Regions from separate parts of the Paenibacillus sp. SJS-P3 genome, predicted to be linked through region 1. Evidence: riboswitches for the same ligand, from Rfam matches in the RefSeq annotation. Region 1 holds a riboswitch; each other region holds the start of a gene.
What was found. A riboswitch is a leader RNA that binds a small molecule or an ion and turns the genes downstream of it on or off. The one in region 1 is predicted to bind cyclic di-AMP.
Positions count from the first base shown of each region.

Region 2: linked by a shared signal. The riboswitch ahead of AC06G8_RS19920 (hypothetical protein) and the one ahead of AC06G8_RS17315 (TrkH family potassium uptake protein) in region 1 are both predicted to bind cyclic di-AMP.
Region 3: linked by a shared signal. The riboswitch ahead of AC06G8_RS15170 (C40 family peptidase) and the one ahead of AC06G8_RS17315 (TrkH family potassium uptake protein) in region 1 are both predicted to bind cyclic di-AMP.

Region 1 is NZ_CM160043.1:3,761,916-3,765,911, forward strand. It holds gene AC06G8_RS17310 (potassium channel family protein) at 1-152, opposite strand, end outside; gene AC06G8_RS17315 (TrkH family potassium uptake protein) at 174-1,526, opposite strand; cyclic di-AMP (ydaO/yuaA leader) riboswitch at 1,646-1,812, opposite strand; gene AC06G8_RS17320 (CPBP family intramembrane glutamic endopeptidase) at 2,050-3,690, shown strand.
Region 2 is NZ_CM160043.1:4,331,009-4,335,004, reverse strand. It holds gene AC06G8_RS19925 (dicarboxylate/amino acid:cation symporter) at 1-1,002, shown strand, start outside; gene AC06G8_RS19920 (hypothetical protein) at 1,230-1,853, opposite strand; cyclic di-AMP (ydaO/yuaA leader) riboswitch at 1,859-2,048, opposite strand; gene AC06G8_RS19915 (amidase domain-containing protein) at 2,263-3,381, shown strand; gene AC06G8_RS19910 (D-alanine--D-alanine ligase) at 3,450-3,996, shown strand, end outside.
Region 3 is NZ_CM160043.1:3,288,362-3,292,357, reverse strand. It holds gene AC06G8_RS15175 (glycosyl hydrolase family 18 protein) at 1-773, opposite strand, end outside; cyclic di-AMP (ydaO/yuaA leader) riboswitch at 1,139-1,272, shown strand; gene AC06G8_RS15170 (C40 family peptidase) at 1,276-1,767, shown strand; gene AC06G8_RS15165 (GbsR/MarR family transcriptional regulator) at 1,900-2,469, opposite strand; gene AC06G8_RS15160 (quaternary amine ABC transporter ATP-binding protein) at 2,711-3,928, shown strand; gene AC06G8_RS15155 (ABC transporter permease) at 3,906-3,996, shown strand, end outside.

The DNA.
Region 1 (3,996 bases):
GTGAGCACGGCGCTCATATCGTCCACCAGCTCCTCGCTGCGGTCGATGCCGAGCACCTCATAGCCGAGCTGCATGAGCTCCTTGCCCAGGCTGGAGCCGAATCGGCCCAGCCCGATGACGCAGTATTGCTCTCCTTTTGAACTCTTTCCCATTGTGTCTCTTTATTTCCTTTCCTATCCGATGATAATCTTGCCTTCTGGATTTTTATATAATTCCTTGCCTTGCTTCGGTCTCAGCGCGTATGCCATCGTCAGCGGACCGAGCCGGCCGGCGAACATCGTCAGGCTGAGCAGCAGCTTGCTGACATCCTTCAGGCTGGTCGTGATTCCCGTGCTGAGCCCGACGGTGCCGAATGCCGATACCGTCTCGAACAGGATCCGCAGGAAATCGCGGTCCTCGACGGTGCAGAGCACCATCGTCACGACGAGCACGAGCGCAAGCGACAGCATCGTGATCGTCAAAGCCTTCATGATGCGCTCCTTGCCCAGCCGGTAGCGGAAGAGGACGATGTCCTCCCTGCCGCGGATCATAGCGCCCATCGCGGCGACGAGCGTCATGAACGTCGTCGTCTTGATGCCGCCGCCCGTCGAGCCCGGCGATGCCCCGATGAACATGAGGATGATCATGAAGAACAAGCTCGCCTGGCGCATCGCGCCGATATCGAGCGAGTTGGCTCCCGCCGTGCGCGTCGTGACGGATTGGAAGAAGGCTGCGAGCACCTTGCCTCCGAAGCCGAGCGGCTCCATCGTTTTGGCGTTGGAATATTCGAAGATGAAGATGACGACCGCTCCGATGACGATCAGGCTGCCCGTGGCCAGCAAGACCACTTTGGAATGGAGGGAGAACCTGCGGTTGTTCCTCCATTCCATCAGATCGGACAACACGATGAAGCCGAGGCCTCCTGTAACGATCAGCACCATCGTCACGATATTGACGAGCGGATCCGACACATAGCCGGTGAGGCTCCGATAATCGCCGAAGATGTCGAAGCCGGAGTTGTTGAACATGGATACGCCGTGGAAGATGCCGAAGTAAACGGCGCGGCCGATCGGCATGTCCGATGCGAAGCGGACCGCGTACAGCAGCGCTCCCGCCGCTTCGATGACGAGGGAATACAGCAGAACTTTGCGGATAAGCCGGACGATTCCCTCTATGGAGCTCTGGTTCATCGCTTCCTGCAGCAGCAGCCGGTCCTTGAGCGAGATGCGCTTGCGCAGCACGAGGGCGAACAGCGTCGCCATCGTCATGAAGCCGAGCCCTCCGATCTGAATAAGCAGAAGAATGATGATCTGGCCTGCAATCGAATAGTGGGTGCCGGTATCCACGACGACGAGGCCTGTGACGCAAGCCGCCGAAGTAGCGGTGAACAGGGCGTCGATCCACCTCGTGCCCTCTCCGCCGGCCGTTGCGAACGGCTGCATCAGCAGCAGCGAGCCGATGCCGATCATGACGGCGAATCCGGCGACGAGAATGCGCGGCGGCGACAATTTGAAAGCTTGCTTGAATACTGAAGACCATGATTGCATGCCGGCGACTCTCCTTTTGTCTCCATATCCCTGCCGATCGCGAAGTCCTGGCATCGTAAGCCTGTCGCTTCGGAAGCACAAAAAAAAGCACTGGAAACCCAAGTGCCTGTGCGCCCTGCGAGTCCGGTCAAGCAGCCTCCGAGGTTAGCTGTCGGATTCGGGCATGACGGCTGCCCTATCCGCTCCCGGCAGGCAGCCGCCTGCGCCGGAACGGAATTCACCCCAAGCTGCGCCAGGCAGCTATATGGTTCCCCCGTATTCTTTGGAAATTCGGCTGTTCTATATGGTCGGATTTGATTATATAGGATAGAGGACAGGTTACCAATGTCCCAATCCAAGCTTGCGGAGCGATATGGGACGGAAAATAGTGCTGGGACAAGTCCAGCAAGGCGTAATCCTGCCCTTGCTCTTTCTTTTGCGCGAAATCTCGATCTCTCCCTGCCGCGGCGTGGATAATTTGAAAGCCGCTGTGGTAAGGTTATAAAAGCTTGCCCTGCAGTCAGGCATCGTCAGGAGGACAATCATGAACAGCTCCGAGTTGGAGAAAAGCTATCGTAAGTATTTCTGGACGGGAATCATTGGAGCCGCCATCTTCCTGATTTTGCAGATCATCCCTTCCTTCGCGGGAGGGCTGTCGGGAGAGGAAGCTTCCGACAAGCCTGTTCCCAAGGGCGAGGCGCAGCAGGCAGCGATGGCTTTCGCCCGGCAGCTGACCGGCTCCGAGCCTCTCGCCGCTCATACGGTCCACCAATCCGACCGGGACATAACCGGTTATCTGAGCAAAGAAAAGCTGTCCAAAAAATTCGAGGAAGGACCCGGCAAGATCGTTCCGGCCGATACATGGCAGGTGTCTCTCTCCCTGCCCGAAGGGCAGATGTTCGTCGAGGTCGGCATGTCCAGCGGCCGGGTGATCGGCTGGAAGCAGGTGTTCACGCCCTCTGCCGGAGAATCCGCGGACGTCCTTGCCCCCAGCGCGGAACAGCTTGACCGGCTTGCCGCCAAGCAAGCCGCCGAGCTCGGCTACGGCAAGCTGGAGAGGATCGGTGAATCGGCGGGCTACAAGACGGTGTATGCCGTGCAAGGAGGAGGGATCGGCCAAGCCCGCCTCACCATAGAGGCGGCTCCTCCTTCCGCCGCCGCAGCTGAGCCTGGCGGCAAGACCGTCCTGGCGGAGTTCATGCCGCGCTATGAAGTGCCCAAGGATTACCTCGCCTACACGGCGGATCAGGATCGGATCGCCTCCAGCCTGTCGCTGCTGGGCAATCTGCTGCCGAGCGGAATCCTGTTCGTTCTCGCCGTCATCTATTCGATCGTCATGAGGAAGTACAGCTCCTTCCGCCGCGGCTGGGCGATCAGCCTCGTGTTTCTCGGCTTCTATGCCATCAACAACCTGAACATGCTCGACGGCCTCCGGGCCATGTATGGAGCGCGGCCCAACGCCGAGACCGTCGTCCTGGTCCAGCTCGTCATCACGATGGGCCTCACCTTCCTGCTCGCTCTGTCCGCCTACTTCTCCCTCGTCGCCGGGGATGGGCTATGGCGCGCGCAGGGCAGGCGGCTGTGGCTGACCTCCCGCGAGTCCCGCTTCGGAGAGACCGCTTGGAGCAGCATGAAGCTTGCCTATGTGCTCGGCTTCATCCTTCTCGGCCTGCAGACCGTTATCTTGATCGGCCTGTCGGCATTTACCGGAGCTTGGTCGACAAGCGACGTAACCCAGTCGCCCTACAACCTCGCCGCTCCGCTGCTGATGCCGCTGCTGGCGTGGTGCGCAGCCATCCAGGAGGAAGCCGTCTATCGCCTGTTCGGCATCGGCCTGCTGATGAAGTGGCTGAAAAACCCGTTCGTCGCCTGCCTCATCCCTACGATCATCTGGGCGCTCGGACATGTGACCTATCCGATCTACCCGTCTACGACGAGGCTGATCGAGCTGACGATTCTCGGCCTTCTGTTCGGATACATCTTCCTTCGGTTCGGATTTTTCACGGCGGTATTCGCCCATGCCATCATGGACTCCGTGCTGATGTCGATCTCGCTCTTCCTCATCGGAGGAGGCGGCAACATCCTTGCGGGCATCGTCTACATCGTCGCGCCTGCCGGCGTCGCCTGGGCGATGAAATGGTACGGCTCGCGGCGGAGCAGCAGCATTCCGCTGGCGCCGGGCTGAGATTGCGCTCCCTATCACGCTGGAACTCAAAGGGGCTGTCCCTAAAGCCGATGGCTTTGGGGCAGCCCCTTCTCCTACGCGTAGCCGCGAGGGCACCCTGCAAGGCTCGTTTCGAGCCTTGCGCATCCTCTCCGCGAAGCCGCAAGGTGACCTATAAGGCTCGTTTCGAGCCTTGCATCCCTACGCGAAGCCGCGAGGGGCACCCTGTAAGGCTCGTTTCGAGCCTTGCATCCCTACGCGAAGCCGCGAGGGGCACCCTGTAAGGCTCGTTTCGAGCCTTGCACCCTTCCGCGAAGCCGCGAGGGG
Region 2 (3,996 bases), 570 kb from region 1:
GCGCTTATCGGGCTTGTCGTCGCTCTGGTCGCGAACCCGGGAACGGGCATCGCCCAAAGCGTGCCGGAAGGCTACGAATCGCGTTCCATTCCGACTTTCTCGGAAGTCATCCTGAACCTGGTTCCGTCGAACCCGATCGGGGATATGGCGGACGGCAAAGTCGTGCCGGTGCTGATCTTCTCCATTTTCGTCGCGGTGGCGATCGTGCATCTCAGCTCCCGCAAGCCGGAAGCGGTCGAGCCGGTGCGCCAGGTCATCGAATCGCTGAAGCAGGTCATGAATCAGGTGACCAAGTACATCATCCGCTTGACGCCGTACGGCGTGTACGCGCTGATCGGCTCCATGGCCGCCAAGTACGGCGCAGAGACGCTCAAGCCGCTTATCACGCTCATCATCGCGACTTATATCGCGCTTCTGCTGCACTTCATCCTGACCTTCGGAGCGCTGGTGACCTTCGGCGCGAGGCTGAATCCGTTCAAGTTCCTCCGCAAAATCTATCCGACGATCGCGGTCGCCTTCACGACTCGCAGCAGCTACGCGACGCTGCCGGTCAACCTTGAGGTCATCACCAAGAGGCTGCGCGTATCGCCGCGCATCGCCAGCTTCGTCGCTCCGCTGGGCGCGACGATGAACATGAACGGCTGCGGCGGCGTATGGCCTGCCGTCGTGGCGGTATTCGTCGCCCAGGTGTACAACGTGCCGCTGGGCGTATCGGATTACGTGCTCATCGTGCTGGTCAGCATGATCTCGTCGATCGGCGTCGCCGGAGTGCCGGGTCCGGCATCCATCTCGACGACCGTCGTGCTTACCGCGCTTGGCCTGCCTCTGGAAGGACTGGGCCTGGTGCTTGCGATCGACGCTGTCGTCGACATGGGCCGCACGGCGCTGAACGCCTCCGGCACGACCGTGTCGACCCTGCTGGTCGCCGTATCGGAAGGGGAATTCGATCGGGAGTCCTACGAGCGGGATGAGGAAGACGAGCTCGAATTGAGCCACGCATAAATTCCGGAATAGAAAGACTGCCAGCCGTTATTGCGGCTGGCAGTCTTTTTTATTGTCTATGTATGCTTCCTGAACGGCGGATGGATCTCTGTAAGTGAATACGGCCAGCACTTTCAAATCATGCGCCAAATGTCCGCTCAAGGCCGCCAAAGGCCAAGAGGCATCCCCCGGCCGCAAAGCGGATAGGGGATGCCTCTTGAAGGGATGAAGGACAGAGCGCCATCCGGCTACAGAGACAGCCGGATATGGATGTCGGATGTTTCGATAAGGGCGTTGCGTCTCCAGAAAGCGGTCGCCGGGAACAGCGTGCCTTCCTGGGAGGACGGCTCCAGCGTCTTGCGCAGCAGGCGATCCCTGTGGTCGCTGATCCATTCCGCGTCGTAATAGAGCACGGACATCGCCTCGTCGGAGCGGACCCCGACGAACGGCTGGAACCAACGGCTCCACGCGTCCCAGCTTCTCGGCGCCTTGGCGTAAGGAATGAGCACGGAAGCCTGACGGATGGAGGAGCCGAAGCACAGATGCAGCACGACGCGGTAATCTCCGCGCTCGGGATCGACGAGCGGTCCCGTGCGGGTGATGAACAAGTCGATGCAGCGGATGCGGCGGCTTGATGCTGAGCGCTCTTCTTCAAGCGCCTCGGGACGGAAGGACGGCCTGTTCGCCGTCTCAGCAGCCGGGGCCGGCGGGGAATAAGCCTCCGCGACCGCCATGTCCAGCGCGATCGGCGCGTCCAAGCCCGGAAACGGCGGCGGCGCCAAGAAGGCCTCGACCGCAGACGCAGAACAGACGGAAGGCGCAATGAAGCCCTCCTGCGCGGAAGAAGCCGCGCGGTTGTCTTTCAGTGACATCCTGACATCTCTCCTTTGTGCGCTTACGGGGTTAGCTGACGGATTCGGGCCAGAGAGTAGCCCTACCAAAAGGCAAGAGACGCGGCTTCGGCAGCCCGGCCTCTTCCTTTCGGATTCACCCCGGCAAGCGTCGACAGACGCCCGCGTATTGGTTCCCCCGCTTCCACAGTACGTGGAATTCAGCAATATGGTGATAGAGTGGTACATCATATCATAAGCCAGCCGGGCTTGTTTTGTAAAATTCGATATTGACTGAAATTTCGATATATATCTGCCGCATTCTCGTTGAAACGCCGGATAACGGCGTTTAAGCGCTCTATCCGGGATGGGTCCGCATATTTTAGTGGAGAGCAGACATAAGATCATCTTGATGATGGGCGAATACCGACCAGAAGGGATGGGGAAAGGAATGCCGCGTACCGGTACCCGGGGAGTCAAACGATCGGAGGCTCAGCGCTCGCAGCCGTCCTCCGGCAAGCAGGCTGCGCTGGAAGGCTGGAGAGGAGCCGTGCAGGAATACGTGCACGGGTACAACGAAGCCGAAGTGGAGCGGAGGCATGAGGTGCTCGGAGCCTTGCTGGAAGACAGGGATCACCGCCGCCGCCTGGAGGAAAGGCTGCGCCGGCTGCGCCTCAGGGACGAGGAGCGCGGCATTCTGTCGCCGCAGAGCGAGACGAGAGCGACGCTGCTGAGGATCAACGAGTCCGCGACCGAAGTGTCGGTCGTCCTGAAGCTGCATGTGAAGCGGCATGTCGAGCATCGCGGCCGCTCCTACACCGAGGAGCGTCTCGAGCAGGAGCGACTGTGGCTGGCCGAGGAAGGCGGAGCATGGCGCCTGACCCGGGTGGAGCCGATCGTCGGCGAGCGCAGGCCCAGATACGGCCACGCCGCGGCGGACAGCGCGCTGGCCGAGCATCGCTCCTACGGCGACGGCGGCGGCAGCGGAATCCAGCGTCCGGGCTCGCCGCGCCCTTTCCTTAATTACGGCGTCTTGTCCCGCCTGAATACACGCGACCGCGCCGTCGAGTACAGGCGCGAGCTGGTCGCCGCCTACGCCGACCGGTGGTGGAACGAAGCGAATCCGGCCTACGAGCTGTTCGAGGTCAACTGCACGAATTACGTGTCGCAATGTGTCTTTGCAGGCGAAGCACCGATGAACTATACTGGTAAAAGAGAATCGGGATGGTGGTACAAAGGCCGTACAGGCGGCCAGGAATCCTGGAGCTACAGCTGGGCGGTGTCGAACGCGCTGCAGCTGTATCTGTCGTTCCCGCGCAGCACGGGCATGCGGGCGACGACGGTGGAGAGCGCATCCGAGCTGTCCCTCGGGGACGTCATCACCTACGATTGGGGCGGGGACGGGCGGTTCCAGCATACGACAGTCGTGACGGCATTCGATGCCGACGGCATGCCGCTGGTCAACGCCAACACCGTGCCGAGCCGGCACCGCTATTGGGACTACAAGGATTCCTACGCCTGGACGGACCGGACGCGCTATCGATTTTATCATCTGCAGGACTATTTCTGATGCGGGAGCCGCATCGGTCCATGCAGCGATTGGCATTCTAATTCAAGAAGGTTACCGGAGGAGCTAACATGGGAGACAAAATTCGCGTCGGACTCATCTACGGAGGCAAGTCGGGCGAGCATCAGGTATCGCTGCAGACGGCGCTGGCCGTTATGGGCGCCTTCGATTTCGATAAATACGAGGTACAGCCCTTCTATATTACGGGCCAAGGCGAATGGCGCTCCGGAGGAGTGCTGCTGGAAGCCCCGCACAGCGTCGAGCAGCTGAAGCTGTCTCCGGCAGAGGACGGCGGCATGGCGCTGGCGCCGGTATTCGGCGGACTGGCGACGGCTGCGGCCGGAGAGGGCGCCCTGCAGGCGGCTGCCGCTTCGGCGGGAGCTCCGGGAGGGACGATCGACGTCATGTTCCCGCTGCTGCACGGAACGTTCGGCGAGGACGGCACGGTCCAGGGTTTGATGGAAATGGCCAATATTCCTTATGTCGGAGCGGGGGTCCTTGCTTCGGCAGTAGGCATGGACAAGATTTTCATGAAGAAGGTGTTCGCCCACGAGGGGCTCGAGCAATGCGTCTACCGCTACTTCAACCGGACGCAGTGGGAGAAGGACCGCGCGTTCT
Region 3 (3,996 bases), 470 kb from region 1:
AGAGTCGAACGGAGCTTCTGGATGAACAGAGTATAGTTCGCGCGGTCGCCGGAGCCCGGATATTCCCAATCGATATCGATGCCGTCCAGCTTATTGGCCCGGATATAGGATACGGCGCTGTTGGCGAACGCCGTGCGGCTCGCGTCCGTAGCCGCTGCTGCGGGGAAGCTGGCGGAGCGGCCCCAGCCTCCGACGGAGACGAGAACCTTGAGATTCGAATTTTTGGATTTCAGCGAGACGAGCTGCGCCAGCTTGCCCGTATCCCCTCCGCTGACACCGGCAGAGGTCGCGTCGGCGAAGGCATAGAACACATGTGTCAGCTTCTCGGCCGGCACGGTGCTGATGACGGGGAAATGCCAGTCGGCTACATACGCGCCGATGATTTTGCCGGCAGGGACAGGAGTGGCCGTCGGCGTCGGTGTCGGAGTGGCGCTAGGCTTAGGCGTCGCCGTAGGAGCAGGCGTTGCCGTAGGAGTCGGCGTAGGGGATGCCGAGCAGAGTGACAGCACTTTCCAGGCTCCCCATTCTCCGGCGAGATCCGGGCGCTCGCCTTGCGTCCACCATTTGGCTTCGTACAGCGTGCCGGAGTAGACCGCCTTCTGCCCGACGGTATAGATGGAGGACGAGCTCCAGGCAGCGACTCCGCTGCATGCATCCGCAGCGCTGGCCTTCTGGACGGCGACGCCTTGCGGAAGGAGCGAGAAGGCAAGAAGCACGGCAAGCATCAAGACTCTCAGCGCGGAAGCTGCTATGCGGCGGTTCGGTTTGAACATGAACGATACCTCCTGAAGGATAGGATGATAGGGGCGAAACAAGAATGAGAGGGAATATCCGACCTCCTTTTTCGAATCTATTGAAAGCACTTTCATTATCAATGAAAGTGCTTATCGATAAAAGGGGAAAATTGGATGAATGCAGGGAGAAATTTCTATCGAATGGGAATAGAGTACTTTAAAGGAAGAAAGGGGAAGGACTATTTGTTCAGAAATAGGCATCAAAAATATCTCTATTACGATATAAACAAGGGCGAACGACCCTCTTAGACCGAAAAAGTCGAATTATGAAAGACTTCTAATAATCCAAAGGGAGGAGTTCGACAAAAAACTACGAATATTAACCATCAGCAAACAAGCTTGAAACAAAATAAATGCCGAATTTTCGATAAGAAAAACGGGGGAACCACTCGGGGTGAATGAATTCTGCAAGAGAGAATTCTAGGGAACCTTCTACCGAACCCATCAGCTAACTTCGTAGGCACCGGAGGGAGAACCATCTGTGAAGAAAGTCATCATGTCCATTACCGCTTTCATTCTTATTGCCGTGTTCGCATCATCCAGCGTGTTCGCAAGCACCGAATTGAAGTCATCCGTCGGCAAGGTTCTCGGCACTCCCTACAAGTATGGAGGCACGACTACAGCAGGATTCGACTGCTCGGGATTCGTCCGCTATATTTTCGGCCAGTTCGACGTGAAGCTGCCCCGCACCTCCCAATCCCAGGCCAAGGCCGGCACGAAGGTGGAAAAGGATGATCTTCGTCCGGGAGACCTCGTCTTCTTCAACACCAACGGCCGCGGCATCTCGCATGCCGGCATCTATGTCGGAGACGGCAAGTTCGCCCACTCCTCGAGCAAGGGCGTCCGGTATACGGATCTGGACGATGCCTACTATGCCAAGCGCTACGTTACCGCGCGCCGCGTCGTGACGGGCGAGGATTACAGCAAGATGGTAAGCGAAGAGGAAGAAGCGGCCGACGACGCCGGGGAATGATGGACGGCTCCGGTTCTGAAGGATGAGGGGAGACAGGCGGCGCGAGCTGCCTGTCTTTCTTTTTTGCGCAGTCGGTTATATTCCAGCAACAAAACCGAAAAGCCTTCCCGCCGGGGAAGGCTTTTCTTGGTTTCAGCTCGAAGGCTCTTCCTTCGGCACATGCTTGAAAATCTCGCCGGATTCCATCAGATCGATGACCCGGTCCAGCCACAAATAATAGTCGATCGCTTGGCGGATTTTCTCCAGATCGCTGCTGATCAGCATGGCTTCTGCTTCCGATCCGCTGCTCTCGGCCAGCTTGTCCAGCTCTGCCTTGGAGCGGCGAAGCGCCATCAGGTTGAGCTCCACGGCCTTTCTCCACTTCAGGACAAAAAAATCGGCGAAAGTCTGGTGCCAGTCCCGCTCGACTTCATACAAGTCCTTCCGCGATCCCTTTTCCCATACCTTGTTCACCATATTCAAATCAACCAGCGTGCGGATACCGGTGCTCATGCTGGTTTTGCTCATTTCCATCGCTTTGCCCATCTCGTCGAGATTCATCGGCTTGTCCTGGAAAAACATGAGCCCATACAGCAGTCCTGTAGACTGTGTAATGCCGTACAGGTCCATGTTCTTGCCGATGGACTCGATCACGCGCTTGCGCGCCTTCTGGATTGCCTGCTCCTGCGCGGCCTCCAGGCCGGCAAAATCATTGGTCATCATGTCCGCTCCTTCATCGCCTTCTCGGCTGACAAAGTAATTGTAAGAAACATTCCCGGCAATGTAAAGCGGTTGATGAACGAGTATAAGAGAGGATACGGGAGCATTTCGCACGTAAAGTATGAACAGAAAAAACCGTACGTACTTATTATACGGATAAAACGGTTGACGGTGTCGTGAATTGTTCGATAGACTAGTTCGAGTGAGCGTTGGCCGCAAGAGAGGCCATAAGGAGGTGAAGCGCTTGTCGATCATTGAAGTCACGGATGTGACGAAAATATTCGGCGAGGATCCAAAACGAATGCTGCCGCTTCTGACGGAAGGGTGGAGCAAAGACAGGATCTTTAAAGAAACGCGGCATACGGTTGGGGTCAACCGGGTTCAATTTGCCGTCGAGCCGGGAGAAATTTTTGTCATCATGGGGCTGTCCGGCAGCGGGAAATCGACTCTCGTGCGCCTGCTGAACAGGCTGATCGAGCCGACGGGAGGCGCCATCCGCATCGCGGGACAGGATATTACCCGCTTGAATGCGGAGCAGCTGAGGAAGGTGCGCCAGAAAAAGATCAGCATGGTCTTCCAGAAATTCGCGCTGTTTCCGCATCGGACACTGCTTGAGAATGTGGAGTACGGACTTGAGGTCCAGAAAGTGCCCAAGAAGGAAAGAGAGCCGAAAGCAAGGGAAGCCTTGCGGCTCGTCGGACTGGAAGAAAGGGCTGACAGTTATCCCGATCAACTGAGCGGCGGCATGCAGCAGCGGGTCGGACTGGCAAGAGCGCTTGCGAACGACCCTGAAATACTGCTGATGGACGAAGCGTTCAGCGCGCTTGATCCGCTCATCCGCAAGGATATGCAGGACGAACTGCTGGAGCTGCAGGAGAAGATGAAAAAAACGATCGTGTTCATTACGCATGATCTGGATGAGGCGCTGCGGATCGGGGACCGCATCGCGCTCATGAAGGATGGAGCGATCGTGCAGATCGGCACGCCGGAAGAAATCATGGTCAATCCTGCCAACGAATATGTGGAGCGGTTCGTCGAGGACGTGGATTTGTCCAAGGTGCTCACCGCCTCCCATGTGATGCGGCGTCCCGAGACGATCGGTCTCGACCGCGGCGCCAGGGTCGCCCTGCAGCTGATGCGCGAGAGCGGCATCTCCAATCTGTTCGTGACGGACCGCAGCCGCAAGCTGATCGGCGTCCTCACCGCCGACGACGCGTCGGAAGCGGCGAAGCGCGGACAGCCGCTGGAGGAGATCGTTATCCGGGATACCCCTGTCGTCACTCCGGATATGCTTCTCCACGAGCTGTTCGACATATGCGGGACCAGCAAGTATCCAGTCGCCGTCGTGAACGAGGCGGGACGCATCGTCGGCGTCATCGTGCGCGGAGCCGTGCTCGGAGCGCTTGCCGGTCATGTCTCCGGACGGGAGGTGAGCGAGGATGCTGCCGAAACTACCGCTTGATAAATGGGTAGACCAAGTCGTGGATTCCATCGAGGAGAACATGAACTTCCTGTTCGATCCGATTTCAG